2 regions of the Litorilinea aerophila genome follow, and region 2 is predicted to be linked to the other one. Evidence: riboswitches for the same ligand, from Rfam matches in the RefSeq annotation. Region 2 holds a riboswitch; the other holds the start of a gene.
The links. Region 2 has a riboswitch for thiamine pyrophosphate ahead of FKZ61_RS21795 (thiamine ABC transporter substrate-binding protein). Riboswitches for the same ligand answer to the same signal wherever they lie in the genome.
Positions count from the first base shown of each region.

Region 1: linked by a shared signal. The riboswitch ahead of cytX (putative hydroxymethylpyrimidine transporter CytX) and the one ahead of FKZ61_RS21795 (thiamine ABC transporter substrate-binding protein) in region 2 are both predicted to bind thiamine pyrophosphate.

Region 1 covers NZ_VIGC02000012.1:133,346-147,989, forward strand. The annotation lists gene thiD (bifunctional hydroxymethylpyrimidine kinase/phosphomethylpyrimidine kinase) at 1-192, opposite strand, end outside; gene FKZ61_RS11295 (TenA family protein) at 189-821, opposite strand; gene thiE (thiamine phosphate synthase) at 818-1,504, opposite strand; gene FKZ61_RS11305 (thiamine phosphate synthase) at 1,613-2,251, opposite strand; gene thiG (thiazole synthase) at 2,248-3,027, opposite strand; gene thiS (sulfur carrier protein ThiS) at 3,129-3,341, opposite strand; gene thiO (glycine oxidase ThiO) at 3,345-4,499, opposite strand; gene cytX (putative hydroxymethylpyrimidine transporter CytX) at 4,536-5,888, opposite strand; TPP riboswitch at 6,073-6,179, opposite strand; gene FKZ61_RS11330 (AAA family ATPase) at 6,407-7,054, opposite strand; gene FKZ61_RS11335 (hypothetical protein) at 7,066-8,019, opposite strand; gene FKZ61_RS11340 (beta-galactosidase) at 8,486-10,573, shown strand; gene FKZ61_RS11345 (alpha-amylase family protein) at 10,609-12,735, shown strand; gene FKZ61_RS11350 (ABC transporter substrate-binding protein) at 13,191-14,644, shown strand, end outside.
Region 2 covers NZ_VIGC02000041.1:28,876-43,519, reverse strand. The annotation lists gene FKZ61_RS21805 (hypothetical protein) at 1-84, shown strand, start outside; gene FKZ61_RS21800 (patatin-like phospholipase family protein) at 60-1,031, opposite strand; TPP riboswitch at 1,378-1,490, shown strand; gene FKZ61_RS21795 (thiamine ABC transporter substrate-binding protein) at 1,657-2,652, shown strand; gene FKZ61_RS21790 (ABC transporter permease) at 2,654-4,318, shown strand; gene FKZ61_RS21785 (ABC transporter ATP-binding protein) at 4,324-5,436, shown strand; gene FKZ61_RS21780 (SH3 domain-containing protein) at 5,453-6,307, opposite strand; gene FKZ61_RS21775 (hypothetical protein) at 6,315-7,154, opposite strand; gene FKZ61_RS21770 (metallopeptidase family protein) at 7,178-7,561, opposite strand; gene FKZ61_RS21765 (S8 family serine peptidase) at 7,650-9,959, shown strand; gene FKZ61_RS21760 (hypothetical protein) at 10,173-10,592, opposite strand; gene FKZ61_RS21755 (YggT family protein) at 10,718-10,966, opposite strand; gene proC (pyrroline-5-carboxylate reductase) at 10,985-11,809, opposite strand; gene FKZ61_RS21745 (YggS family pyridoxal phosphate-dependent enzyme) at 11,852-12,595, opposite strand; gene FKZ61_RS21740 (hypothetical protein) at 12,713-13,945, opposite strand; gene FKZ61_RS21735 (polyphenol oxidase family protein) at 13,953-14,644, opposite strand, start outside.

The sequences.
Region 1 (14,644 bases), on a different contig from region 2:
CGCGTCGATCTGCTGGGCCACGAACTCGGGCGTGACGGGGAAGACCCCCTGGACGCCTACGGTGTTCTGGGCGGTGAGGGCCGTGATGGCGCTCATGCCGTAGGTGCCCCGGGCGGCGAAGGCCTTCAGATCGGCCTGGATGCCCGCGCCGCCGCCAGAGTCCGAGCCGGCGATGGTCAACACTTTCTTCATGATTTTCCTCCTTCCCAGGCAGCCTGGAAGAAATCCAGCTCGCAGGCCATGGCATAGGCGTAGGCGCTGCGTGTCAGATCGTCGTCCCGGCCGTAGCGGTCCACCAGCCCTTCCAGCCGGCGGGCCAGGGCGTCAAACTCGGGGCTGCTGTAGGTCTGGATCCACTCCCGGTATGCGGAATCGGCTGCCGGTCCCTGCTCCGCCAGGCGCTGGCCCAGGTAGGCATAGAGGCGCATGCAGGGGGCCAGGGCCGCGGCCGTCACCCCCACCTCCTGGCTCCAGGCGGTGGCCAGGAGAAAATCGGTGTAGCGCCGGGTGGCGGGGCTGGGCGTCACGGCGCCCAGGTTTACCCCCCAGCGGTGGGCGTACTCGTGATGCAGCCGCAGCTCTTCCAGCACGCCGCCGGCCAGCTCGTGGAAGGCCTGAAAGCCCTCCCAGTCCGGCGAGCGGGCCGCGGCCACGCTGTAGCCCCGGGCAAAGGCCTGCAGGAAGTAGGCATCCTGGCCCACGTAGAACTGGAAGGCCTGGATGGGCAGCTTCCCTGTGGCAATTCCCTGGACGAAGGGATGTGCCAGGCAGGCCTGGGCCAGCTCCCGGCTGGCCTGCCACAGGTCGGTGGATAAGGTCATGGGGAACGCTCCTCCTGTATTTCATCCAGGTTTTTCGCCGAAGGTTCGACCAGAGCCTGGCGCACCCGGCTCCGCAGGGTCCGAGCAGCGACGGCCGGATCTGGCGCGCCCAGCACGGCGGAGATGACGGCCACACCGGCGGCGCCTGCCTGGATGACCGCGGCCGCGTTGTCCAGGGTGACGCCGCCGATACCCACCACGGGGATGCGCACCGAACGGGCGATGGCAGCCAGCCCCTCCAGGCCGATGGGCGTGCCCGCGTCGGGCTTGGTGGTGGTGCCGAAGACATCCCCCACGCCCAGGTAGTCGGCGCCGGCCTGCTCTGCCTGGCGCGCCACCGCCACGCTGTCCGCCGAGACGCCCAACAGGCGCTGGGGGCCGATGAGCGCCCGCGCCAGCGCGGGCGGCATGTCGTCATCGCCCACGTGGACGCCCTCCGCGTCCAGAGCCAGGGCCACGTCCACCCGGTCGTTGACGATGAGGGGAATGCCCGCGGCCTGGGTGAGCTGGTGCAGGGCACGGCCCAGCTCCAGCAGTTCCCGGGTGGTGGCGCCCTTGTCCCGCAACTGGACCACCGTGGCGCCCCCTTGAATGGCCGCCCGCACCGCCGTCAACAGGTCCCGCCCCCCCACCACACGCCGATCCGTGATCACATACACGGACCAATCCACGTCACATTTCATCTTGGACTCCGTCCTGTTGCTCCATCCGGTTGAAGGTTGAAGGTTGAAGATTGAAGATTGAAGATTGAAGATTGGGTAGTGACGGAAAGGGGTTCCAGGCCCCAATCTTTAATCTTCAATCTTCTTTCTTTTCTTGAGTCCCGCCACCAGTTGACGCACCACCCGGGTTGGATCCGCCGCACGCATGACCGTCCCCATCACGGCCACGCCGGCCGCGCCAGCCCGGAGACAGGCGGCTGCGTTCTGCGGGGTGATGCCCGCCAGGGCGATGACCGGCACAGGAACGGCCTGGCTGACCCGATGCAGTTCCGAGAGGCCCAGGGCCGGGCCATAGCCAGGCTTGCTCTCGGTGGGGAAGATGGGGCTCAGGGTGACATAGTCGGCGCCGGCCGCAGCCGCAGCCTGGGCTTCGGCCAGGGAATGGGCGGAAACTCCAACCCACCGGTCCGACCCGACCACCTGCCGGGTGGCCTGGATGTCCTGCCCCCAGGGCAGGTGGACGCCGTGGGCCTGGGCCTCCACCGCGGCGTGGGCATCGGCGCTGACGCTCACCCAGGCGCCGTAGGGCCGGGCCAGGGCTACCACTTCCTGCACCAGCGCAGTCAGGGCTGGCCGGGGCAAGTCCTTCTCCCGCACCAGGATCCAGCGGCAGCCGCCGGCCAGCGCATCGGCCACCACTGCGGCCAGCGGCCGGGGGGCCATCCGCCGATGGGTGATGACCAGCAGGGGCGGATCCGGCAAGGTCATAGCTGGATGCGCCCTTCCAGGGGGCTGGATGCGCTGGCGTAGAGGCGGCGGGGCATGCGGCCTGCCTCGTAGGCCAGGCGGCCCGCTTCGATGGCCAGCCGCATGGCCCGGGCCATCTTGACCGGATCCCGGGCCTGGGCCACCGCGGAGTTGAGGAGGACGCCGTCGCAGCCCAGCTCCATGGCGATGGCCGCGTCGGACGCGGTCCCCACGCCGGCGTCGACGATGACGGGCACCTGGCACTGTTCCCGGATGATCTGGATGTTGTAGGGGTTGCGGATGCCCATGCCCGAGCCGATGGGCGCGCCCAGGGGCATCACCGCGGCACAGCCGATGGCTTCCAGCTTCTTGCAGGTGACCGGGTCGTCGTTGCAGTAGGGCAGGACCACGAAGCCGTCATCCACCAGTTCCTGGGCCGCCTGGAGGAGCTGCTCCACGTCGGGGAACAGGGTCTCATCGTCGCCGATGACCTCCAGTTTGATCCAGTTGGTGCCCAGGGCTTCCCGAGCCAGTTGAGCCGTCAGCACCGCATCCCGGGCGGTGTAGCAGCCGGCGGTGTTGGGCAGGATGTGATAGCGTCCCCGGAGCAGGTCGAAGAGGTTCTCCGCCTGGCCATCCAGGCTCACCCGGCGCATGGCCACGGTCACCACCTCGGCGCCGCTGGCCTCCAGGGCATCCAGCATGACCTGCTGGTTGGGGTAACGGGCTGTCCCCAGGAAGAGACGGGAACGAAACGTCTTGCCCGCGATGGTGAGTGGAACGGTAGGTGTTTGCATGATTTTTTCTCCGTGTGAAAGGGAAGAGAGGTAGACGGTAGTCGGTAGTCAGTAGACAGCATGCGCCGACTACCGTCTACTGTCTACCGTCTACTGTCCAACTATCTCCCGCCCGCCACCGCCCGCACGATCTCGACCCGATCGCCGGGCTGGAGGCGGTGTTCGTGCCAGCGGCTGCGGGGGATGACCGTGGCGTTGACGGCCACGGCGATGCCAGGTCGATCGGGCGGGATCTCCCGGGCCTGCAGGAGTTCGGCCACGGTCTGCTCCTGGTAGGGTTGGGGCTCGCCGTTCACGGTAATGGTTCTCTCCATCTTCTACCCTCGCTGAAAGCGCTGTAGCCCAAAGGGGCGAATGATCTCCGGCGTCTCGCCGGTGCGAATCAGGTGGCTGATGGCCTGGGCGGTGACCGGCGCCAGGAGAATGCCGTTGCGATAGTGGCCGGTGGCCAGGATCAACCCCTCCACCGGCGTAGTCCCCAGGATGGGCGCGTCGTCCCGGCTGCCCGGCCGCAGCCCGGCCCAGGTCTCGACGATGGGCAGCTCGTCGATGGCGGGCAGGGTCTCCCAGGCACGGCGCAGCAGGTTGTACACGCCGCCTGCGGTGAGCCGGGCGTCGAAGCCCTTCTCCTCCACGGTGGCGCCGATGAGCAGCCGGCCGTCCTCGCGGGGGACCAGGTAGACATCCCGCCCCCAGATCACGTGGCGCAGCAAGGGTGGGTCCGTGGGCATCTGCAGGGCGATCATCTGCCCCTTGACCGGACGTACCGGCGGCCGGGCCTCCGGTGGAAGCCCGGCCAACCCGGCCGACCAGGCGCCGGCCGCGATCACCACCACGGGCGCCGACAGGGTTTCCCCCGACTGCAGCCGGACGCCGCACACCCGGGGAGCGCTGTCGCCGGTTGTCACCAACACCTCGGCCACCTGGGTGCGTTCCCGCAGGGTGCCACCGGCGGCCAAAAAGGCCTTGCGCAGGGCCAGGATCACCTTGCGGTTGTCCACCTGGTGGTCCAGGGGGCTGTAGATGGCAGCCAACACGTGGCGGGTCAGGTGGGGTTCCCGCTGCCGGGCCTCCCGGCCAGAGAGCCAGCTCAGCTCCAGGCCCAGGCTGCGCTGGAACTCATACTGGAACTGGAGGCGCTCCGCCTGATCCCGGTCCACCGCCACGACCAGGGTGCCCTCCGTCCGATAGCCCACGTCGATGCCGCTGGCCTCCTGCAGTTCCCGGCTGAAGTCAGCCCAGCGGGCGCGGCTTTCCAGGAGCAGGGGCAGCAACGACTCCTCGCCGGGTTCTGCCTCCACCTGGGGAGCCAACATGCCGGCAGCGGCCCAGGTGGCTGCCGGCAAACTCCCGGGCCCCACCTCCCCCCGTTCCAGCACGGTCACCGGCTGGCCGGTCCGGGCCAGCTCCCAGCCGATACCCAGGCCACAGATCCCGCCGCCCACGATCAGAACATGCTCAGGCCGCTGCATGGCACGCGATCCTCCTCTTTTTCTATTTCCGTTTTTCTATTCCCGCCCGAGATGGGGACCGGCCAGCCGGGCCAGGAGCAGATAGAGCAGGAAGGCCACGGCAAAGCCGGGGATGGATGCGCCCAGCCAGGGCAGTCCCCGGGCGATGGCGTGATAGACCACCACGCCTACCAGCCAGGCGCCCACGCCCAACCAGTTGACGCCACCCCGATACCAGTACGGCCCTTCCTGCCGGTAGAGGGCGTCCACCTGCAGCCGCCGCCCGCGCACCACAAAGTAGTCCGCCGCCAGGATGCCGAAGAGGGGCACGAAGACCGACCCGATAAGGAGCAGGAAGTCGAAGTAGCGGCCCATGGTCAGGAAGGCGGCCAGGCCCAGGGAGACCAGGCCGATGATCACCACCAGCAGCCGCTGGCTCACCTGGGGGAAGACGTTTTGAATGGTCACCGCCGCGGAGTAGATGTCCGCGAAGGCGTTGTCCGTTTCATCCACCAGGATGACCAGCAGGGCCAGCGCGCCGCCGGTGAGGGCCATGATGGCCGTGGCCAGGTGTTCTGGCGTGGGCTCGCTCACCTGCAGGGTGAGGATAAAGAGCGCGCCCAGCCCATAGAACCAGATGTTGGCCAGGCCGTAGCCCAGGAAGGTTCCCCAGAAGGAGCCCCGGGAGCTGCGGGCAAAGCGGGTGAAGTCGCAGACCAGGGGCAGCCAGGAGATGGGCATGGCCACCACCAGGTCCACGCCCAGCCAGAAGGGCATGTCGCCGGTGCCCGGCTGCCGCCACAGCGCCCCCAGGTCGTACTGGGTGAAGAGGGCGTAGGTCATCCACAGGGTGACGCCGTAGACCAGCCAGACGCCGAACTTCTCCAGCCACTCCCGAACCACCACCAGCGGCCCGCCCAGGGCCAGCAGGATGCACCAGGCGGCGAAGATCACCAGCCACACGCCATAGCCCGAGACCCCCCACAGGGCCAGGCTAATGCGCTCGGCGGCCAGGGCCATGACCCAGAACTCGAACGCAGTCCAACCGATGAGCTGGATGAGGTTGAGGAGGCTGGGCAGGTAGGAGCCCCGGGTGCCCAGCACCGGCCGTAGCAGGACCATGGTGGGCACGGCGTGGTCGCTGCCGGCCACGCCGGTCAAGGCCAGCAGGAGGTTCCCCAACAGGGTGCCCAGCCCGATGGCCAGCAAGGCCTGGCCCAGGCTCAGGCCCGGCACCAGCAGCGCTCCGGCCTCCAGCACCAGCAGTCCTACCCCCAGGCTGGACCAGAGCACGAAGAAGTCCAGAAAACGGAGAATGCGGAAGTCGGGGGTGACGGGACGGATGCCCCACTCCGGAGGTGCCTGGAGTTTGGGCAAAAAGGTGCGTCCCACGGTTTGTTGTGATTCCATTGACGCTGCTCCTTTCCTGTGCATTCATGTTGCTGTTCATGCTCCAGGTAGCAGCGTTCAGGGAGTCGGGCACCTGCCCCGGTTGTCCAGGCGGAAGGTGGCCCGAACGGCGTTGGAGGAAGGCAAGGGGCTCTTCAGGTACGGGGCAACGAAAAACGCCACCCCGCAGGGTGGCGTCGCCTTCTCCAAAGCGAATCCGTTTCCCTGCGCTGGCATTACCCAGATCAGGTTCATGGGGTCGACCATGCAATGGTCCTCTCAGCCTGTGACCAGGCTCCCCCAACGGGTATGAACAACAGGTTCGGTTGGTATGGTGCGGAGGCTCAAACGACCACCGGAGGAAACCGCCAGGCTCCTCCGGCCGATATGTTTGAACCCGGATGCCGATACCGGTATGACCCTTTCAGTCTAGCAGCCTGGTTGCCGTGATGTCAAATTGTGGTGTCAAACTCGAAGGGAGAGGGCGCCGCCCCAAGGTGGCGGCAGAAGTCAACGGTATGGTCAATCATGGGGTTTCCTCAAGTCGTTGAACCGTTGGAACGTTCTAACGTTCCAACCACCCAGCGGCGGATCTCTGCGGCACAGGCAGCCACCGGGCGGTCGGTGGTGTCCAACAGGCGGACGGGCGGAGTCTGCCGGGGACCTTCCTGACGGAGCCAGCGGTTGAAGGCCACCTGTTGGTCGATGAAGGGGGCATTGCTACAGTTACGCCAGTCTGGCCGTGCCCGCAGCCGCTCGGCCAGCACCTGGTCGTCACAGACCAGGGCCAGGATGTGCAGCGCCGAAAAGTAGCGGGCTTCCACACAGGCGGTGAGATTGGCGGGCACGGCCAGGCCCGCGCCGGCCAGCAAGACGGGCCGCCCCGACTGGCCGATGTTCTTGCACAGCCGCAGCCAGAGGTTGGTGTACTTGGGCCACTGTTCCGGCGCGGCGAACTCATCCATCCAGAGGATGTCCGAATCCAGCACCACCACCTGGGGAAGCGTGTGGACCAAAGCGGCGACGAGGGTCGACTTGCCGCTGCCGGACGCGCCGCCCAGCACGAACAGGGGTTGCTGCAGGAAGGGGTGGCGGTGGCCACATTCGGGGCAGATGGCGTCGGGCCCGGCCGGATCCACCACCTTGTCCGCCCGGTACTGGCCACAGTTGATGCAGACGTTGAACATGGCGGGCTCCGTCAGTCGGCCTTTGCCAGGCGGAGGACCCGACACACCTGCCCCCACGCCGCGGCGGGATCTTCGCAGGCTTCGGTGGTGCCGATCTGGCCCTCCCACGCCCAGACATAGATGGCGTCGGGCCGGGCCTGAACCAGCCGCTGGCCCTGGTCGAAGATGCGCGGCTCCCGGCCAGCCTGCACCCGCCAGCACTGGAGCCATTCGTGGTGGACTTTGCCATGCTGTCGGGTCACATCCGTCATCTCCTGCAGCAGGGGCGTCATCTCGTCCAGGGGTCGATCGTTGTTGACCCAGTAGATGTCGGTGCCGATGTTGTCCAGGCTGTCGATGGCCGCGGCCGCGGCCCACATGGCCCGGTCCACCGGCATCAGACAACAGAGGGTCTCCAGGTGGGGATGGTGCGCCTTGCAGTAAGCGGCGATGGTGCGCACATAGTCGACGACGCAGCGCTGGCGAAACTCCTCCTGTAAGGGCTCGGGGGCGGCGGCCAGCTCTGCCCCGTCGTAGAGGGTGGCAAACTTCTCCCGACAGGCGGGACAGTAGCACGCCCGCAGGGGGGTGGGCTCGTCCACGAAGTAGCCGGCATAGCCCGCCTGGGCGATGATGTCGATCATCTCCTGGATGCGGGCCACCGACGTGGGATTCACGTAGCAGCCAGCCGGCCGGTGGCTGCCGTCGCGCCCCACCTGGAAGCACTCGGGGTGTTCCAGCAAAAACTGGCTGGAGCGGCCGCCGCCAAAGAGGTTCAGCGCGCCCCAGAAGATAGCCAGGGGACGCAGCCCGGCTTCCCGGGCGATGGAGGGGGTGAAGTGCACCTTGCCGGTGAAATGGACGAAGTCGTTCTCCTGCAGGCAGACCAACACGTCGTCGAGTTGTAACTCCTGCATGGCGCGCAGATCGGTCGCCAGGTGTTTGGGGTTGTGATGACCCATATAGGCCACGCCGGTTCGGATCATGGGGCCTCCAATTGGGGAAAGGGGATGGGAAATGGCTAGAACTGGGCTCCATTGTATCACCGCTACCTGGGGATAGGCTAGTGGGCGGTAGTACGTCCATCCACAGATGACGAGACGGGGGAAGGTCTCGCTGGGGCAGCAAATCCGTTCAAAGCGGATTCAAGCCAGGTGCCATCCGTGCCGTGGAGTGCGTTTTAACGCACCTGGGGTGTGCCAGCCGATGATTGAAATCATCGGCCCCAAGGCCGGCCACGATCTCATGCCACGGTCTCATGCAGAGCTCCCCAATGGGGCGGCTTCCGTGCCAGGGCCAATTTCTCCCTCGCGCAGAAATCGATGTACACTAGGGAAAACCTCCTTAAGTTCCCTGCAACCACCACATTCACACGGAACATCAATCACACTGAACATGCGGCCAAGGTGCTCCCTGTAGCCCTTGACCGTCCATCCGCCAAAGGAGGAGCACATGACCACCCCGCCCTTGCCCCGTTTTCCCTACGGAGCCGTCTATTTCCGCAAGTCCAATCCCCCCCGGGAAGATTGGGAACGGGACTACCGCACTGCCTCGGAAGATGGGATGAATAGCTTCCGCCACTGGTTCCTCTGGTCCGCCGTGGAGGTGGAACCGGGCGTCTTCGACTGGTCCGACTACGACCGTCAGCTGGACCTGGCCGCCCAACACGGCATGAAGACCATCATCGCCGAATTCTCCATGGCGGCGCCCGAGTGGGCCTTTCGACGGTACGCCCATGCCCGCTACCAGACGCGCGAAGGGCAGCCGGTGGAAAGCCGGATGAGCGGCAGCTGTGTCACGGGCGGCTTCCCAGGCCTTTGCCTGGACAACGAAGATTATCGAGAGCTGGTGGCCAGCTTTCTGCACACCCTGGTCAACCGCTACAAGGATCACCCCGGGCTGGGCGGCTACGATGTCTGGAACGAGTGCAACTTCGGCGAGGAGCTCTGCTACTGCCCGGCCACGGCTGCCGCCTTCCGCGCCTGGCTGCAGGAGAAGTACGGCGACCTGCGCGCCCTGGGCGAAGCCTGGCACCGCCACAGCTTCGCAGCGTGGGAAGATGTCTCCCCGCCTCGCCACCTGGGCCCCTACCCCCATGTGCTGGACTGGCTCCAATTTCGTATCGACAACGCCTACCGCCTCATGGCCTGGAAGGTCGACCTGATCCGCCAGCTCGACCCGGTGCACCCCATCACCGCCCATGGCATCGTGGGCAGCCTGACGGTCATGGCCCCCCGGGGCGCCGACGACTGGCGGGCCGCGGCCCAGGTGGACAGCTACGGCTACACGTGGGGCTCTTCACGCCATGGCGATGAGCCCTGGAAACAGTTCCACGCGGTGGACCTGGTGCGCGCGGCGTCTCGGGGCAAACGTTTCTGGCACGCAGAGACCTACGCCGGGCCGCTCTGGATGCAGCCCCAAGTGATCGGCAAACCACGGGACCAGGGCCGCATCGCCCAGCCGGAAGACATCCGCTACTGGGACCTGGTGAGCTTCATGTTGGGGGCCACGGGCATGTACTACCTGCGCTGGCGTCCGCTACTGGACGGCCCCCTGTTCGGCGCCTTTGGCGCCTACGGCATGGATGGATCCCGCACGCCCCGCTCCGAGATGGTGAGCCGCATCGGCCGCTGGGCCACTGCCCAGGACGAGCTATGGCGCTCCCGCCCCGTCCAGGGCGAGGTGGGCATCGTCTATGTGCCGGAGACCCAACTCTTCACCTATGCCCAACAGGAGAGCACCGACTTCTACGCTCGCTCCATGCAGGGCGCGTACCAGGGCTTTTTCGACAACAACATCCAGGCCGACTGGGTGCACATCGACGACATCGACAGCTACGACTTCCTCTACCTGCCCTTCCCGGTGATGCTGCCCCAGGCCGTCGCACAGCGGCTCAAAGAGTGGGTGGCGGCCGGCGGCACCCTGGTGGCCGAAGGGTGCCCGGCCTACTTCGGCGACCGGGGCCATGTGGGCCCCCACCAGCCCAATTTCGGGCTGGACGAGCTCTTCGGTTGCCAGGAGAGCTACGTGGAGTTCACGCCGGACCTGCTGGACGATCTGCGTTTCAACTTCAACGGCATTCCAGTTTGGGGTGGGATTTTCCTGCAGGCCTACCGGCCCACCACCGGCACCGCCGTGGGCTGGTACGCCGATGGGCAGGTGGCCGCGGTCGAACACCGCTACGGCCAGGGCAAAACCCGCCTGGTGGGAACCATGGTGGGGGCCGGGCATGGCCGACACCCTGGCAACGGCTCGGCTCCCTTCTTCGCCGATTGCCTGGCCTTTGCCGGCAAGGCGCAACACATCCGCAGCAGCGATCCCCAGGTGAAAGCCCGGCTGCACCACGGCGAGGGCGGCACCTACCTGTGGGTGGCCAACCCCACCCGCCAGGAGCGACCGGTCCGCCTGTCCCTGAGCCCGGCGTGGGGACCCTTCCAGGGGAGCGAGACCTTGTGGGGTGCGCCAGCTGCCGTGACGGGACGGACGGTGGAACTCACCGCGCCGGCCCGGGACGTGACGGTGCTGCGGCTGGCCTCCTGACAAGCAGATCCGCCGCCTATCAGGAAAGGAGCACCATGGTGGCCGATTCCAATCACAGCCACGGGAACGCCGACTGGTTCGACCGGCCCATGCGGTGGGCCCAGCTGACCCTGGTGGAGAACGACCCGGGGAACTACGATCCCCACTTCTGGCTGGACTACTTTCGGCGGGTCCACGCCGACGCCGCCTGCCTGAGCGCAGGTGGCTGCGTGGCCTACTACCCCACCCAAATCCCCTTCCACTACCGCTCTCCCTGGATGGGAGACAGCGACCCATTCGGCGAGCTGCTGGCCGGCTGCCGGGCCATGGACATGGTGGTCATCGCGCGCACCGACCCCCACGCCATCCACCAGGACGCATACGAAGCCCATCCCGAATGGGTGGCCGTAGACGTGGACGGGCAGCCCCGCCGCCATTGGGCGTCGCCGGAGCTGTGGGTGACCTGTGCCCTGGGCCCCTACAACTTCGAGTTCATGACCGAGGTACACCGGGAAATCGTCTCCCGCTACCAGGTGGACGGCATCTTCAGCAACCGCTGGACAGGTCACGGCATCTGCTACTGTGCCAGCTGCCGTCGCCTGTTCCGGGAGCGCCATGGCCTGGATCTGCCCCGCAGCCAGGACCCGCGCGATCCGGCCTGGCGCGCCTACCTGGGCTGGCGCCAGGAGCGGCTCTTCCAGCTGTGGCGTCTGTGGGACGGGGAAATCCGGGCCATCAATCCCCGAGCCCGCTTCATCGCCAATTCCGGGGGCGGCGCGCTCAGCAGCCTGGACATGAAGACCATCGGCGAGCTGTCGGACACCCTCTTTGCCGACCGCCAGGCTCGCCACGGGCTGATGGCCCCCTGGGCCAACGGCAAGAATGCCAAGGAGTATCGGGCCACCCTGGGCAACAAGCCCATCGGCGGCATCTTCAGCGTGGGGGTGGAGGAAAAGTACCGCTGGAAGGATTCCGTCCAAAGCCCGGCGGAGATCCGCCTCTGGGTGCTGGATGGCATCGCCAATGGCCTGCGCCCCTGGTTCACCAAATTCGCCGGTTCAGTCTACGATCCCCGCTGGCTCCAGGTGGTGGAAGAGCTGTACGGCTGGCACCACCGACACGAACGCTACCTGCGCAACCAGGCGCCCCTGGCCCGGGTTGCCCTGGTCTACTCCCAACAGACGGCCCAATTCTACGGCGGCCAGGAGGCCTATGAATGGGTGGAGACGCCCATCCTGGGCTGGTATCAGGCGCTGGTGGAGGCCCGCATCCCCTTCGAAATGGTCCACGATGGCCTGCTGGATGCAGAGCACGTGGACCGCTACCGCACCCTGATCCTGCCCAACATCGCGGCCCTTTCGGACCATCAATGCCGCCAGCTCAGTGAATTTGTGGCCCGGGGCGGCAGCCTGGTGGCCACCTTTGAAACCTCTCGCTACAACCAGTGGGGCGAATTGCGGCCGGACCTGGGCCTGGGACATCTCTTCGGCGTGCAGGCGGCGGGCAAGGTGGAAGGTCCCATGCGCAACGCCTACCTGCGGCTGGAACGGGAGGCCGACGGCCGCATCCACCCCCTCTTGGCCGGCCTGGAGGACGCCCCTCGCATCATCCACGGCGCGTACCGGCTGCCGGTCCAGGCCACAGCCCCCCTGGCCCACGCGCCCCTCACCCTCATCCCCTCCTACCCCGACCTGCCCATGGAGGCCGTCTATCCCCGGGTGGAACGGACCGAGGTGCCGGAAGTCTACCTGCGGGAGACGGCGGGTGGACGGGTGGTCTATTTCCCCTGGGACATCGACCGCATCTTCTGGGAGGTGCTGTGCGTGGACCACGGCCGGCTGCTGGCCAACGCGGTGCGCTGGGCCACCGACGAGCCGCCGGTGGTGACGGTGGAAGGGCCCGGCGTGCTGGATGTCACCGTGTGGCGGCAGGAAGCATCCATGACGGTCCATCTGGTCAATCTGACCAACCCCATGATGATGAAGGGGCCGGCCCGAGAGCTCCTGCCGGTGGGTCGCCAGGTGGTGACGGTGCGTCTGCCCGTGGGGACCCGACCCCGTCGGGTCCAGTTGTTGAACACCCCGGGCCCGGCCTCCTGGGAAGAAGGGCAGGGTGTGGTGCGAGTGGAGGTGCCATCCGTGCTGGATCTGGAGGTGGTGGCCATCGACCTGGATTCTGCCTGAGGGGCAGTTGGTAGCCGGGGGCGTCAATGGGGTTGGCAAGGTTGAAAAGTCGTTTGGTGATTTCCACTATATCATATATAATCGAAGCACACTTGCCCGTACCATAGTTCAACGCCCAAACAAACATCGACTCACACAACAGACACCCACCGGCCGATTGATTAGGCCCAACGTCGTCCAGACAACTTCGCTGTCATCCTGTCTGACGGAGAGCCCGTCAGGCCAGCCGATATCTGCGCCGACTCCACCCGTTCTGCCCTCGGGGGAGCCCACCGGCTGCCCTCTGTCGGGCTACACGAAAAAAAGGGGGGGCATGCTACCGCTTTCCACTTACCGCAACGACGACCGTTTGACGACCGGTTAAAGACAGAAGGTCACACGACGGTTGCCGCCAGGTAACACTTCAATCTGTTTCAGGTAGCTCTTTAATTTACTTTCGAAAGGGGAATACGCATATGAACCAACCATCCATGAAGTGGCTGTTCCGCACGCTGGCCGTGCTCCTCCTGGTCGGCCTGGTGGCCGCCTGTGGCGCGCCGGCTGGGACACCCCAGGAGTCAGCACCGGCGGAGCAGGCCCAACCGCAAGGCCAGCAGGAAGCGGCACCGGCCGCCCCCCAGGAAGCGCCGGCAGTCGCCACCGACCAGAAAGAAGCCCCCATCCTGGCCGAAAAGGTCGCCGCCGGTGAGCTGCCTCCCCTGGAGGAGCGCCTCCCGGCCGACCCCAAAGTGGTACAGCCGGTGGAAAGCCTGGGCCAGTACGGCGGTACCTGGCGCATGGGCCTGCGGGGCGGCCAGGACAACGCCCTGCTGGTGCGCACCATCGCCTATGAACACCTGGTGCGCTGGACGCCCGACTGGACCGGCATCGAGCCCAACATCGCCTCCGCCTACGAGGCCAATGAAGACGCCACCGAGTTCATCTTCCACCTGCGGGAAGGCATGAAGTGGTCCGACGGCGAGCCCTTCACCGCCGACGACCTGGTCTTCTGGTGGGATCACGTGGCCACCAACAGCGAACTGAACCCCGGCGGCCCGCCCTCCTGGATGGTCACCGGCGGCGAGCCGGGCAACGTGGAGAAAGTGGACGACTACACCGTTCGCTTCACCTTCAAGACACCCAATGGCCTCTTCCTCCAGCGCCTGGCCACCCCCTCCGGCGCGGACGCCACCCGCTACCCCCAGCACTACTGCCAGCAGTTCCACCGGGAGTTTAACAGCGACAACCTGGACGCCCTGATCCAGGAGGCCGGCGCCAACGACTGGGTGAACCTCTTCCAGCTCAAGTGCTCCGGCGTGCCCGGCACCCCCTACGATGCCCGCTGGCAGAACGGCGACCTGCCCACCCTCAACGGCTGGATCCTGACCACGCCCTACGGCGCGGGCACCCAGGTGGTGGCGGAACGCAACCCCTACTACTGGAAGGTGGACCCCGAAGGCCGCCAGTTGCCCTACATCGACAAGGTGGTCTACGAAGTGGGTGAGGACGTGGAAGTGCTGGTGCTCAAGGCCCTCAACGGCGAGATCGACATGCAGGACCGCCACATCGGCACCCTGGCCAACAAGGCCGTCTTCGCCGACAACATGGAGGCCGGCGGCTACCACTTCTACGACACCATCCCCTCCAGCATGAACACCATGATCATCGCGCTGAACCTGACCCACAAGGATCCGATGAAGCGGGAGATCTACCAGAACAAGGACTTCCGCATCGGCCTCTCCCACGCCATCAACCGGCAGGAGATCATCGACGTGGTCTACGTGGGCCAGGGCGAACCGTGGCAGCTCGCGCCACGCCCCACCTCGCCCTTCTACAACGAGCGGCTGGCCAAGCAGTACACGGAATATGACGTGGACCTGGCCAACGAGTACCTGGACAAGGTCCTGCCCGACAAGGATGCCAACGGCAT
Region 2 (14,644 bases):
TGCGGCAAGCACCTCATCGAGCTGGAAGATCCCCGCCACTGTCCCCAGTGTGCCCGGGATCAGCAGGGCGGAAGCGCTTCCTGACCGGCCACTTGCCGCTCCGGCGGGGGTATCTCCATCCGCCTGGGGATGCCGACGGCTTCGGCCAGGCGGCGCCACCAGACGCTGCTCCCACGGCCGGAGACAGTGGACGCTCCTGCCCGCTGCTCCAGGTAGGCCACCGCCTGCCGATACCCCAGGTCGAACATCTCTTCCTCACCGCTGAAGTCGGTGGCCTTGGGCGGGTTGGGCGTGGAGAGCCGGATGTGGTGCAGGCGAATCTTCCCCTGGCGCTCTTCTGTCAGCAGCAGGTCGTGTTGGGCCTGGAGGCGTAACATGGTGGCCACGCTGCGCCGGAGCAGCCCCACCACGCCGCGCACCAGGCCGGGCTCTTCTTCTTCCTCCCGTGCGCTGACGATGTGCAGGGAGTAGATCTCCCGCACCCCGCGCTCCAGGGCCACCCGCAGGGGCAGAGGGGTCACCGTTCCGCCGTCAATGTACCGCTCGCCGTTGACTGTCCACGGCGGGTGAAGCGGGGTCAGGGCGGTGCTGGCCATGAGGGCATCCAGAACCCGGTCGTTGGGGTCGTCGCCAAAGACATGGAGCTGGCCGGTACGGAGGTTGGTGGCCGTGACGTACAGCCTGGCGCCCTGGATCTGGCCGAAGGTCCAGGCCGGGCTAACGCCAATGCGCTGCAAGAAGGCATAGAAACGGCGGTTGTCGTAGAGGCTGTCCTGGCCGCTCAGGAAGCGCCAGAGGACGCTCAGCCGGCCGTTGGGGTAGACATCCTGTCGGGTCACCTGGCGCCACATGTCGGCCAGGTGTTCCACCTGTTCCAGGGTGGGCTCCCGGGCCAGGAACGCCGCGTTGAGGGCGCCGGCCGAACAGCCCACCAGCATCTGGGGGCGGATGTCCCGTTCCAGCAGAGCCCGCAGCGCACCCACCTGAAGGGGACCCAGATTTCCGCCACCACTCAGGACAAACGCGCGCATATTTCGACTCCCTACCAACACTTTCCACCAATTTCATTCGAGGGCGCCCCCCCGAATGGGGCATCGTTCCCTGCCATCATACCACATTCAGCATAGGGAATGAAGGCATATTCTTCTGTCAGATCCGTCACCAAACCGTAGGTGCGGTCTCCGACCGCACGGTTTCACAGATTCAGGCGGGTGAAGCGACGGAGACATAGGCGCAGCTGCGAGCTGCGCCTACAGGGCGGTGGCCATGTCTCCCGGGGGACCTCTGGCCCCACAGGTGGGGGGATAATTCGACGATTTCAGCGGAGTGTGCTAGACTGAAACGCAGAAGGGTCGCGGGTTCTGAGCCTGGCGGCCGACATCACAGACGGGGAGCTCGGAAGCGCCGGGCTGAGAGGGTGGCCGACCTGCCACCGACCCAATGGACCTGATCTGGGTAATGCCAGCGGAGGAAACCATAGCCCACTTTCCCTGGGAAACTCACCTTACCCAATCGGGTAAGGTTTTTTTATCCGCCTTGGCGCATCAATCTGTTTTATTCAAAACGGAGGGCCTGATGAACCGGAAAACCTTCTTCCTGCTTCTCTGCAGCCTGCTCCTGGTGGCAGCCTGTCAGCCGGTGGCACCCCCGGCCAACATGTCCACCAGCGAAGCCGAACCGGCCACCGTGGTGCTGGCCAGCCACGACTCCTTCAACGTCAGCGAGGAGGTCCTGGCCCAGTTCGAAGAGAGCAACCAGATCCAGGTGCAGTTCCTCCAGCTGGGGGACGCGGGGGAGGCCTTGAACAAGGTGATCTTGAGCAAGGATGCCCCCCTGGCGGATGTCTTCTTCGGCGTGGACAACACCTTCCTGAGCCGGGCCCTGGATGCGGACATCTTCGAGCCCTATACCTCGCCCCTGCTGGACCAGATCGACGACGAGCTGAAGCTGGACCCGGAAAATCGCCTGCTGCCGGTGGACTATGGCTACGTGAACCTCAACGCAGACCGGGCCTGGTTTGAGGAACGGGGTATTCCCCTGCCCCAAAGCCTGGAGGACCTCATCAAGCCGGAGTACGCCAACCTGCTGGTGGTGCAAAACCCCGCCACCTCCTCGCCGGGCCTGGCCTTCCTGCTCACCACCGTGGCCTACTTCGGTGAAGATGGCTACCTGGACTTCTGGCAGGCCCTGAAGGAGAACGGCGTGCTGGTGACCGACGGCTGGAGCGAGGCCTACTTCGACCACTTCACCGTGGGCTCCGGTGGCAGCGGGGACCGTCCCCTGGTGGTGAGCTACAGCACCAGCCCCCCTGCGGACGTGGTCTACGCCACCGACGGGCGCACCGAACCGGCCAGCGTCAACATCTCGCCGCCGGGCGGCACCTTCCGCCAGATCGAGTTCGTGGGCGTGCTGCGGGGCGCGGCCCACCCCGAGGAGGCCCGCAAGCTCATCGACTTCATGCTGGATGTGCCCTTCCAGGAGGACATCCCCCTGCAGATGTTCGTCTACCCGGCCAACGTCAACGCCCAGTTGCCGGAGGTCTTTGTGCGCTTTGCGGAGAAGCCGGCCGAGCCCGCCCAACTGGATCCGGCGGCCATCGACGCCAACCGGGAACGGTGGATCGAAGCCTGGACCAACGTGATGCTGCGGTAGGGTGCGAAAACTCAGCCGGCTGCCCCTCTATCTGCTCTACGCGCTGCCGCTGCTCTTTCTGGCCGGGTTCTACCTCTATCCCCTGGGCCACATTCTGGCCACCAGCTTCCGGCCGGAGGGAACATGGACCCTGCGCGGCATCGAGCAGACGGTGCGCCAGCCCTTCTTCTGGAAGGTGCTCTGGTTCACCACCTGGCAGGCAGCCGCCTCCACCGGGCTGACCCTGATCCTGGGTTTGCCGGTGGCCTACCCCTTTGCCCGCTATCGCTTTCCGGGCAAGAGCCTGCTGCGGGCCCTGACCACCATCCCCTTTGTCATGCCCACGGTGGTGGTGGCCACCGCGTTCATCACCCTGGTGGGCGACAACGGCCTGCTCAACCAGTGGCTCCAGGAGTGGTTCCACCTGGATGAACCGCCCATCCGCCTGTTGCAGACAGTCTGGATCATCCTGTTGGCCCACGCCTTCTACAACGTGAGCGTCATCGTCCGCACGGTGGGCGGCTTCTGGGCCCACCTCAACCCCCACCTGGAAGAGGCAGCCGCGGTGCTGGGCGCCAGCCGCTGGCGCCTCTTCCGGGAGATCACCCTGCCCCTGCTGGCCCCCAGCATTCTGGCCGCCAGCCTGCTGGTCTTTCTCTTCTGCTTCACCAGCTTTGGGGTGGTCCTCATCCTGGGGGGACTCCGCTATGCGACCCTGGAGGTGGAAATTTATCGGCAGGCAGTGAGCCTCTTCAACCTGCCGGTGGCCGCCTTCCTGAGCCTGGTGCAGATGGCCATCACCTTCACCATCATGGCTGTCTACACCCGGCTCCAGGCCCGGGCCAGCCTGCCCCTGGAGATGCGCCCCCAGGAGCGGACAGCCCGGCCGGTGACCGGTACCTGGCAGCGGCTCGGCCTGGGGCTGATCCTGGTGGTGACCCTGCTCCTGCTGTTGGCCCCCCTGCTGGCCCTGGCCTGGCGCAGCTTCACCCTGGGCGGAGAGGGTTTCACCCTGGCCTACTACCGGGAGCTGGCCGTCAACCGCCGCCAGAGCGCCTTCTTCGTGCCGCCCCTCACCGCGGTGCGCAACTCCCTGCTCTTCGCCATGGCCACCGTGGTGCTCAGCCTCTTTCTGGGCATCGTCAGCGCCTACCTCCTGGCCCGCCCCCGGAGCTGGGTCACCGCCCTGCTGGATCCCATCTTCCTGCTGCCCCTGGGCACCTCCGCGGTGACCCTGGGCTTCGGCTACATCATCTCCATGGGTCCCCTGCGCACCTCCCTGGCCCTGGTTCCCATCGCCCACAGCCTGATCGCCTCGCCCTTTGTGGTGCGCACCTTTCTGCCGGCCCTGCGGGGGTTGGACCCGCGGCTGCGGGAGGCTGCGGCGGTGCTGGGCGCGCCTCCGTGGCGAGGCTGGTGGGAGGTGGACGTGCCCATCCTCTTCCGGGCCGTCCTGGTGAGCGCCACCTTTGCGTTCACCATCAGCCTGGGGGAATTCGGCGCCACCCTGCTGGTCAGCCGGCCCGATGTACCCACCATGCCGGTGGTCATCTACCGGGCCCTGGGCCAGCCGGGCCTGCTCAACTACGGCCAGGCCCTGGCCATGAGCACCATCCTGATGGTGGTCTCGGCCGCTGGGCTCCTGGCCATCGAACGCTTCCGCTTCCAGGATATCGGCGAGTTTTGACGACGATGACCACGACCACCCAGCCCATGCTCACCCTGATCGGGGTGAGCAAACGCTACGGCCAGACCACCGTGGCCCTACAGGATATCCACCTGGAGGTCTACGCCGGGGAGATCCTCTGTGTCTTGGGGCCCAGCGGCTGCGGCAAGACCACCCTGCTGCGGGTCATCGCCGGCCTGGAAGACGCGGACACGGGGCAGATCCTGCTCAAGGGCCAGGACCTGCGGGAGCTGCCCGTACACCGGCGCCATTTCGGCTTCATGTTCCAGGACTTTGCCCTGTTCCCCCACAAGTCTGTGGCGGAGAACATCGCCTTCGGCTTGCGCATGGCCCGCCGGCCGGCAGCGGAAATCCAACGCCGGGTGGCGGAGATGCTGGACCTGGTCAACCTGGAGGGGTACGGCGAACGCTCCATCTTCGAATTGAGCGGCGGGGAACGGCAGCGGGTGGCGCTGGCCCGCAGCCTGGCGCCCAACCCACGGCTCCTGATGCTGGACGAGCCCCTGGGCAACCTGGACCAGTCCCTGCGGGATGCGCTGATGGTGGAGCTGCGCAGCATCCTGACCCGGGTGGGGGTGACGGCCCTCTACGTCACCCACGACCAGGAAGAGGCCTTCGCCCTGGCCGACCGGGTGGTGGTGATGAACCGGGGACGCATCGAACAGGTGGGCCGGCCGGAAGCCGTCTACACCCACCCGGCCTCGCCCTTCGTGGCCCGCTTCCTGGGCTTCCGCAACCTGATTCCCGCCACCCTGGAGCAGCCCGGCAACGGACGCCTGCGGACGCCTTTGGGCGAACTGCCCGCACCGCCCGATGCAGCCGGCCGCGCCGCGGGATCCTACACCCTCCTGATCCGGCCGGAGGCGGCCCGCTGGCCTGGACAAGGGGAGCTGCCGGGGTCGTTCCGGCTGGAGGGGAAGCTGACGCGGCGATCGTTCCGGGGCAGCCACTACGGCATCGAGCTGGAGGTGGCCGGCAGCCAGGGCATGGAACGGCTGCACTTCGAGCTTCCGGCCTACAGCCTCTCCAGCGACGGCGGGGAGCCGGTCCTGCGCCTGCCGGATCCCGGCGCATCCATCGAGCTGGCCATCCACCCCGGGCTGATGACCCTGCTGTGATGCCCTTTCTCCACCCTCACTCCACCGGGAGAAGAACGGTGCGGGTGCTGGTGTTGGCAGCGGCCCAGGCTTCGGTGCCGTCATCCAACTGGACGTACCACCAGACGATGGTGTCCTGATCGCCCCGGGTGTAGGCCGGCCCCCCGATCACCAGGGCCGTCTGGCCGCTCTCCATGGCTCCCCGCACCTCGCCGGCGTTGGGGCCGGGCTCGCTGCGCAGGGTGAGGCGGAGCCCCGGCGCGATCTGGACCCGTACCCCGATGCCGATGCCGGGATGGGCGTTGCGGCTGGGCGGCAGCACTTCTTCCGCCTCCCCGCCGTCCGACTGGTTGGTGAACAGGGCAGCCACCACATTGGGGCCGGGAGTTTCCGAGCCGGCGGGCGCCGAGGCTGCCGTTTCATCGGGGGTACCGCCCGGCTGGTAGAAGGCCACCAGCCAGACCAGGAAGAGCATCACCGCGATCCCCAGGGCCGCCACCAGCAGGCGGGAAGACGTGCCGCGGGGTGGCGTCTGGGGGGTGGCATCTGTCACCGTGGAGAGCCGCACGTGCATGGCGTCCCGGTGCTGGTAGGTCTGCATGATGCGCAGGGGCAGGGGATCGTCGCCGGTGTAGCGCTCCTGGAGAAGGAGCCGGCTCTGGCGGATGGCAGCTTCGTGGACGTGGCTGGGCTGATCTTCGTACAGGTGAAGCTCGGCCCGCACCGGCTGGCCTTTGCCATCCAGCAGCACCAGCAGTCCCGCCACCGGCCAGGCCTCCGAGTCGGTGATGTTGTAGTAGTGGGCGGGGATGGCCTGGAACGGTGGGTGGCCGGCGCTGCGGTGAAATTCGCTGCGGGTATTGAACTGGATGCGATAGCTGTCCTGTGCCATACAACCCTCACCGGACGGGCAGGGCGACGGTGACGATGCCGCCCACCCGGGCACTGTTCTCCGTGTAGTACAAAACCCGTACCTGATAATCCACGGGAATGTCCGGTCGCAGGTAGCCCTGCCAGCGGATGCTGTCGCCCACTTTGCGGTAGGGATATTCGCCCTCGGGCAGGCCACTCAGCTGCGCGCCCCGGGCTTCGCTGCCCAGAAAGCCGATGGTCATGCCGGTGAAGAGCTGGCCGCTGGATGCGCTGGTGGTGAAGGGAAACTTGAGGGTGTTGGCCCCCAGGTCGACCTCGGCAGGGGTCGGGGTGATGTTCTCGATGTGTAGGCGATGGACGCCCGCAGCCCGCACGGTGCGGTCGGTCACCTGGTAGATGCGCAGGCGCAGGTTGTAGGTCACCCCGGCCAGGCCCGGCCACGGCCCGTCGTAGTCCAGGGAGTCGCCCACGGTGCGCACGCTACGCAGGCCGGCGATTTCGAACTGGGCGCCGTCGGCGCTGATAGCCGTCAGGCGGATATCTGTGCCGGGAATGGCCTGACCCACTTCCAGGCGCCGTTCCAGCGGGCCGCTGTAGATGATGGCGCCGGGTCCAGCCTGGAGGGCCGGCAGATCCTCCAGCACCGGCAGGTTCTCCAGCTGACTGAGATCCGGCAGGCCCAACTGCCCCAGCAGGTCCGGGAACTCCTGCAGCCCATCGGGAATGCCGGGGACATCGGAGAGATCGATGGGCAGCTCCGGCAAGGGGATGCCCGGCACAGAGCAGCCGGCCACCACGAGGGCCAGCAGCCAGAGGGTCAACCAGGCCAACGGCCGTCTACGATTCGTCAGATGCAGTCCAACCAACGTATGCCTCCCCTTCTTGACCGTCAATAGGCGCCCAGCTCCCACAGACGCTCGTCGCTGATGCCAAAATGGTGGGCAATTTCATGGAGCACGGTGCGCCGCACCTGCTGGCGAATGGCGTCTTCATCCCCCGGCGGGCAGACCTGGAGAATGGGCTGGCGGAAGATGGTAATTTTGTCCGGCGGCGCCAGACTGTAGTATTGACCCCGCTCTGTCAGGGGCACACCCTCATAGAGGCCCAGCAGCAGTTGGCCGCGGCGCATCCCCACCTGGGCCAACTGCTGGCGGGTGGGCCACTCCTCCACCACCACAGCCAGGTTGTCCACCGCAGCCCACAGGGCTTCGGGGATGGAGTCCAGCGCCTCTTCGACCAACTCTTCAAAGCGTTCCAGTGAAATCGTATCCATGGCTGTTTGCGTATTCGCCGGGAACATTCGAAAATGGACACAGAAAATGGTTGCAGGGAGATTTTAGCACAAAAACGAAAGAGGGACCATGGAGATCAGGCGGCCCATTTTGGCCCTGTTGCTGGTTGTGGGGCTGGTCATGCCAGGGTGGAAGGTTCAGGCACGGCCCCAAATGGTGACCGACACGCCGGCCGCATCGGCATTGGAAGCGGAGGCAGAGGTGGATCCATCCACCTTGCTGTTGGGCCTGGAAGGCGAGCCGTCGGAAGCGGAACTCCGCGCCTGGCTGCAGGCAAACGGGCTGGAGCTAACCCGTCGCTGGCCGGAATTCGGGCTGATCGCGGCCCGACCTGCGGATGAGGCGGTGCTGGCCAGCAGTGCAGAGCTGTACAGCGCCATGGAAGTCCGGCGGGCAGCCGTGGACCAGGCGCCCTTTATCCGCTTCGCCGAGTTCAACGCCCGCATCCAGGCCGCGTCCAGGTTGCTGCTGAATCCGCCCCAGGAGCCGCCGCCCAACGATCCCCTGCTGCCCCAACAGTGGGCCCTGGAACGGATCGGGGCCCTGTCTGCCTGGGGCATCAGCCAGGGCAGCCCCGCCATCACCGTGGCCCTCATTGACAGCGGCTTCGATGTCACCCACCCCGACCTGGTGAACGCGCCCCTCTGGCACAACCAGGCTGAGCTGGCCGGTGTGGCCGGTGTGGACGATGACGGCAATGGTTTTGTGGATGACTTCTACGGCTGGGACTGGGTGGAGCAAGACAACGAGCCCAACGACCCCTACGGCCACGGCACCCACGTGGGGGGCATCCTGGCGGCCACGGCCAACAACGGCGAGGGTATCGCCGGCCTGGGCCGGCAGCTCCAGATCCTGCCCCTGCGGGTGCTGGATGCCCAGGGGCGGGGCTACATCGACGACCTGATCGACGCCCTCTACTACGCGGTGAGGGCCGGCGCCCGGATTGCCAACATGAGCCTCACCCTCAACACCGATCCATCTGCCCTGCGCGTGGCGGTGGACAACGCCTACCGCCAGGGCCTGTTGTTGGTGGCGGCCGCCGGCAACCACAGCCCTGGCTTCCCGTCGCCGCCGGTCTACTGGCCGGCCGCCTACCCCCAGGTCATGGCCGTGGCCGCCACCGACGCCAACGACCAGTGGGCCTCCTTCAGCAACCAGGGGACGGAGGTAGAAGTGGCCGCGCCGGGCGCCGGCATCCTCAGCACCTACCGCAACGGCGGCTACGGTACCCTCTCCGGCACCAGCATGGCCACGCCCCACGTCTCCGCCCTGGCGGGCCTCCTGTGGAGCCTGCGCCCTGACCTGAGCCGGGACCAGATCCGGGCGCTGATTCAGGAAACGGCCGAGGACGTGAACGGAGATACCGCGCCCGGCCGGGATGCGTCCCTGGGTTTCGGGCGCATCAACGCGCACGCGGCCCTGCTGGCTGCTTCCGCCGATCTGGGGCTGCAGCCCCTGGCCTCTTCGCCCCAGGTGGTCTTCAAAGGGGAAGCGGTGAGCTTCCTCGTCCGGGTGGTGACGCCGGACCAGGGATCCGGTTCCCTGCCGGTGGGTGGTGCGGTGGTCTACTACGGCCTGGGGCCGGCCGGTGAGGAGCTGCCCCCCCAGGCAGTGATAACGGGCACCCTCAGCAACGAGCGGGGCGTGGCGACCCTCCAGTTCCAGGCGCCGATCACGGCAGGCGACTATACCCTGCATCTCCAGGTGGGTCAGGCCGCCGGGCAAACCCCCGTCTACGTCCAGGCGGAGCCTGTCCAGGTAGAGTTCACGGTGACCCCTTCCACGCTGCAGGTAGGCCAAACGGGGAGCTTGACCCTGCGGCTGTTGGACGATGAGGGTCAACCCATGGCTGGAGAGATGCCCATTTCCCTGGTCACCGACCTGGGCGCCTTCGGCGACGGCAGCACCGCCCGGGATGTGGTGGTCCACAACGGCGTGTACACGGACACCTTCCAGGCCGGCACCCGGGCGGGCCAGACAACCATCCGCGCCCAAATTGGCCACCTGCGGGCCAACGTCACCGTGACCATCCAGCCCGGCCCGGCCACGGAGATCGAGGGGCCCCTGGACCTGCCGGCCCTGTTCCCGCCAGCAGAGAGCTACTCCTTGCCCCTCACCTTCCGGGTCACCGATTCCTACGGCAACCCGGTCGGGGATGGCCTGCCGGTCCAGGTCTTTGCCAGCACGGGGAGCGTGACGCCCACGGCCACCCTGACCATCAGCGGCACCATCACCACCACGGTCACCATTCCGGCGGGACAACGGGAGCCCATGGTGATGTGGGTGGTGGTACCGGGCACGCACCTGCAAAAACGGGTGGACCTCACCTTCGTCGTCCCGACCCTGTGGCTGCCTTTCATTGAGTCCAGGGAGGATTAAACAACAGCGGGCGGGCCAAGGGCCCGCCCCTACGAAACCGGCGCCCCGTCGCAGGCAGGACGAATCGTGATTCGCCCCTACATGCTGCGCAGGCGTCGCCGTCCTTTCATCCACCCGGATGTGGCGCCATCGGGCGGCTGGGAGCCGCCCTACCACAAACCGGCGCCCTTTCGTGACTGGCGACAGCAGACGGGCACGGCGGCCCGCCCCTACTCAAGAATCTGTGGGTTCGCAGCGCACCATGGGACCGTCCGGCTGGTTGCCGGTGTGATATTCGTAGCTGTTTCCATCCACGCGGAGCTCGATGCGGTAGCCCGGGGTGATAACCTGGGCGTACATCATCCCTTCCTCCGGGCAACCCAGGCTGGCATCTGGCCAGTCCACGGCCTCCACCCCGGCCACCTGGATCTCCTCGGCAGCTACCCCCAGCTCCTGGGCCAGGTCGGCCCGGGCCTGGGCCACCAGTTGTTGCTCCACCTCTGACAGGCTCGACACGTCCACCGCTCCTTCCGGCAAGGTGGTCACCTCGCCCTGCTCCGAGGCCACCGGCTGGATAGGCTGGCAAGCCACCAGGGTCAGGGCGACCAGGACACTCCAGAGGCCTGCCAGCCAGCGCTGACGCCCCCGTCCCATTCGCCTGGCTAATCCTGCCAGGGGGCCGGCGCCCCTCCGAGTTACAGCACCTGGCGCCATATGGCCCCGGTCTCCACATCCCTGTGGACGCCTGAGTGTGCCAGCCATGTGCTCTCTCCTTTCTGTCAGGCCAATGAGCGCAGGAGCTGTTCCAGGACGATCAGCAGGAAGAAGGCGATGATGATGGAGATGTCCATGATCCCGCCCAGGGGCGGCACCAACTTCCGGATCGGCTCCAGGACCGGCTCGGTGATCTGGTACAGGAACTGAACCAGGGGATGGTAGGGATCCAGGTTCGGGATCCAGCTCACCAGAGCCCGCGCCAGCAACACGTAACTGTACAGCTGCAACAAAATGATTAACAAGGTGATCATGGGCACTCTCTTTTCATGCTACTCGTCATACACGGCGCCGAGCTCCTGGCTGCGCCGATAGGCGGCTACCACAGCCCGCACCAGCGCCGCACGCACGCCGCTGTTTTCCAATTCCAAAAGGCCTGCGGCGGTGGTGCCGCCGGGACTGGTCACCCGATTGCGCAGATCGGCCGGGTGAAGGCCGGTGGTCCGCATCAATTCCACGCTGCCGGCAATGGTCTGCAACACCATCTTCTGGGCATCACCCCGACTGAAGCCGATGTGGACACCGGCGTCGATGAGGGCTTCGATGAGCAGGAAGACGTAGCCCGGCCCCGAGCCGCTCAGCCCGGTGGCCATGTCCAGATAGCCCTCGTCCTCCACCGCAATCTGTTCACCCAACGCCCCCAGGATGGCCTCGGCCTGGGCCCGTTGAGCCTGGGTCACCGCTTCCGTCGCCGTCCAGACGCTCATGCCCATGCCCACCTGAGCCGGCGTGTTGGGCATGCAGCGCACGATGGCCCCATGGCCCAGCCCCTCTTGCATGACCCGGATGGGCAGCCCGGCGATGATGCTCAGAACCAGGGCCGAAGGCGGGATGTGTCCCTTCAGGCCGGCGAAGACTTTGGCCGCCACCTGGGGCTTGATGCTCAGGACCACCACATCGGCATCTTTCACAGCGGCCGCGTTGTCTTCACTCACGTGGACGCTGTACGCTTCCTGCATCTGCTGGCGACGGGCGGCCACGGGGTCGCATGCCACAATCTGCTCTGGTGTGACCAGGTCGTGGCTCAACAGGCCCCGAATCATGGCCTCACCCATGGCGCCGCTGCCGATAAAGACGATCTTTTTGTTCTCCAACATGTTCATCTACACCTGTGGCCTCTTGGCCGGTTGCATTGTTGATTACGCCTGCCGGGCGCCGAAAATGGCCGATCCAACCCGCACCAGGGTCGCGCCCTCTTCGATGGCCACTTCAAAATCGTTGGTCATGCCCATGGAGAGGTGGTACCAGTCGCCCTCCGGGCAACGCGCCCGGAGCTGATCCCGCAGCTCTCGCAGCCCCCGAAAGACGGGCCGGGCCTCCTCGGGATCGTCCACCAGGGGCGCCATGGTCATCAGGCCTCGGATGCGAATCCCCGGCAGCTGAAGCATCCCCGGGGCTTCGGCCAGCAGCTCGTCCGGCGCGAAACCGCGCTTGGTCTCCTCGCCGCTGACGTTCACTTCCAGCAGGACATCCAGGACCTGCCCCGCTTCCAGGGCGTCCCGGCTCAGCCGCCGGGCGATTTTGACCCGGTCCACCGAATGGATGAGCACGAAAGGCCCCACGGCCTGACGGGTTTTCCGGCTCTGGATGGTGCCGATGAGGTGCCAGCGGATGTCCGACAGGCCGGCGTCCCGGGCGGCCTCCACCTTCTCCCAGAGCTCTTCCAGCCGGTTTTCGCCGAAGTCCCGCTGGCCGGCCGCCCAGGCCGCCCGGATGGCTTCCAGGGGGTGGGTCTTGCTGACGGCCACCAGGGTGACCTCCGCCGGGTCGCGGCCGGCCCGGCGGGCGGCTGCCACCATCCGCTGGCGCACCTGGGCCAGGTTGGCGGCAATATCCACCGGCGTGTTTGTATCCACTGAGGTGTCTGTCTGGGTCGTTGCCATGGCTGCAGCTTTAAACTGAGCGACACCGGAGGGCCGGTGTCCCGTTGGGACTCCATCGCGATTGTACCAGCGATTCAGGCCGCTGGCAAAACATGCCCCTGGCAACCAACCTCGCCCTCAACAAGGTGGCCCGGCATAGACGGTGCCGTGCACCAGGGGAAGGTACAGGCGCGCGGTGCCGGGAAAGGGCAGCGTGGTGGTGATGGGCGGCCGGCTAAAGTAGACGGCCATCGGCTCGCTCCAGGGGCCTGGGTAGCGATGGTTGGGCCAGGCTCCCTCGGGGGGCGCCGGCGGCTGCTCGGCCCGGGCGCGCACTCGAAACTCGTAGGTGGTGTTCAGGCAGGCGGCGGTAAAGATGGCGCTCCCGGCGCCCTCCGCGCCCACGATCCAGTCGTACCACGCTTCCTCCCCCTGGACCCGCACTTGCAGGTCAAAGAAGAGGCGGTAGGTCCCGCCGGGAATGGCGGCGATGTCGTCGGAGAGCGCGCCGTCCCAGCGAACCTCCAGGCTCCGGTTGCCCACCACCATCGGTGGCAACGGTGCCAGGGTGGCCGTGGGCGCCTCCACCAGGCTGATGGCGTCCATGAAGCCGTGGTTGCCGTGCCACTGGAAGGGGCTGGAGAGGCGGGCGAAGACAGTGAGGGTCATGGCCTGGGCCACGGCCACGGTGCGAAGGTTGCTCCAGCCGATGCGCCGGTTCTCCTCATCCACAAAGTTGCGGCGGTCGCTGGACCAGACCAGGGTGGACGCCAGGGGATCCACGCCGCCGGCCGGATCCAGGCCCAGCAACTTGTCCATGTAGTAGCCGTCGGGGCAGTCGCTGGGCACGGCGCTGCCGCCACAGAGGCTGAGAAACCAGCCGCTGAGGCTGTAGGCCGTGCCCGACACCACAGGCACCTGTTGGTAGAGGGCCACGTCGAAGGGCTTGCCAGGCGTGGGCGGCGTCTCCAGGTCCTGGGCCCGCACCACCACGCTATCCCGGCCTTCGATGCGCTCCACGTGCACCCGCTCCGACTGGCAGCCGGCGGCAGGGTCGGCCCGGCCCTCGAAGAAGAGGCGGGCACTGTGGACCAGGGGCGCTCCCTGGAGGAAGATGGCGTTCCAGCCATCGGGGATGTACACCGTCTCCCCGACGGGATTGGTGGACGGGTGGAAGCCCACGTCACACTCGAAGCCGGGGTTGACCAGCGCCGGAGCTCCCGTCAATTCGGCCGGCTCGTCGGTATCGGCCGCCAGGGCCGCAAACGGCCAGCCCAGAAACAACACCACAAGGGCCGGCGCCAGGCGCAGCAACAGACGGACAAAGCGTAGCCGGTTGTCCGAGCCTGATGGCCATCGACACCCATCCATCCTGTTTCTACCCCTCCTCCTGCGTCCCGGTGTCGGGCTCCCGGGGCAGCAGCCAGGCCACCATGCCAAAGAGGCCGCAGCGGCCCCGCTCAGCCCGGTGGCTGAAGAAGTCGTCGGTGTGGGTGGCCGTGTCTATGCCGCTGACCTCGATGTGCTCCGGACGGACGCCCGCGGCCACCAGCTGCCCCACGTTGGCCTGCCACAGGTCAAAGTGGGGCCGGGCCTCCTCCTCTCCCTGGCCGTTGGATGGGTAGTGGAAGTAGCGGGAGGCGCCAGGCAGACGGGCCAGGGCCATCTCCAGCACTTCCGGCCCCACCTGGTAGCTGGCCGGGCCGATGCTGGGACCAATGCCCACCCGGACGCAGGCAGGATCCACGCCGTAGGCCGCCTGCATGGCCCACAGGGTGGCCACGGCCGCGCCATTCACCGTGCCCCGCCAGCCGGCGTGACAGAGGCCCAGCACATGCCGCCGGGGCTCGTAGAACACCAGGGGCACGCAGTCGGCAAAGGTAAGGAAGAGGGGCAGCCCTGCCGCATCGGTGATCAGGGCGTCGACCCCGGCCTGCCAGCTGCCCGCGTCGGACCAGTCCACCTTGGCCACGCCGGTGCCGTGGACCTGACGGGCCGCCACCATCGCCTGGGGGTCGAAGCCCAGGGCTGCAGCCAGGCGACGCCGGTTCTGGGCGACCCGCTCCGGGC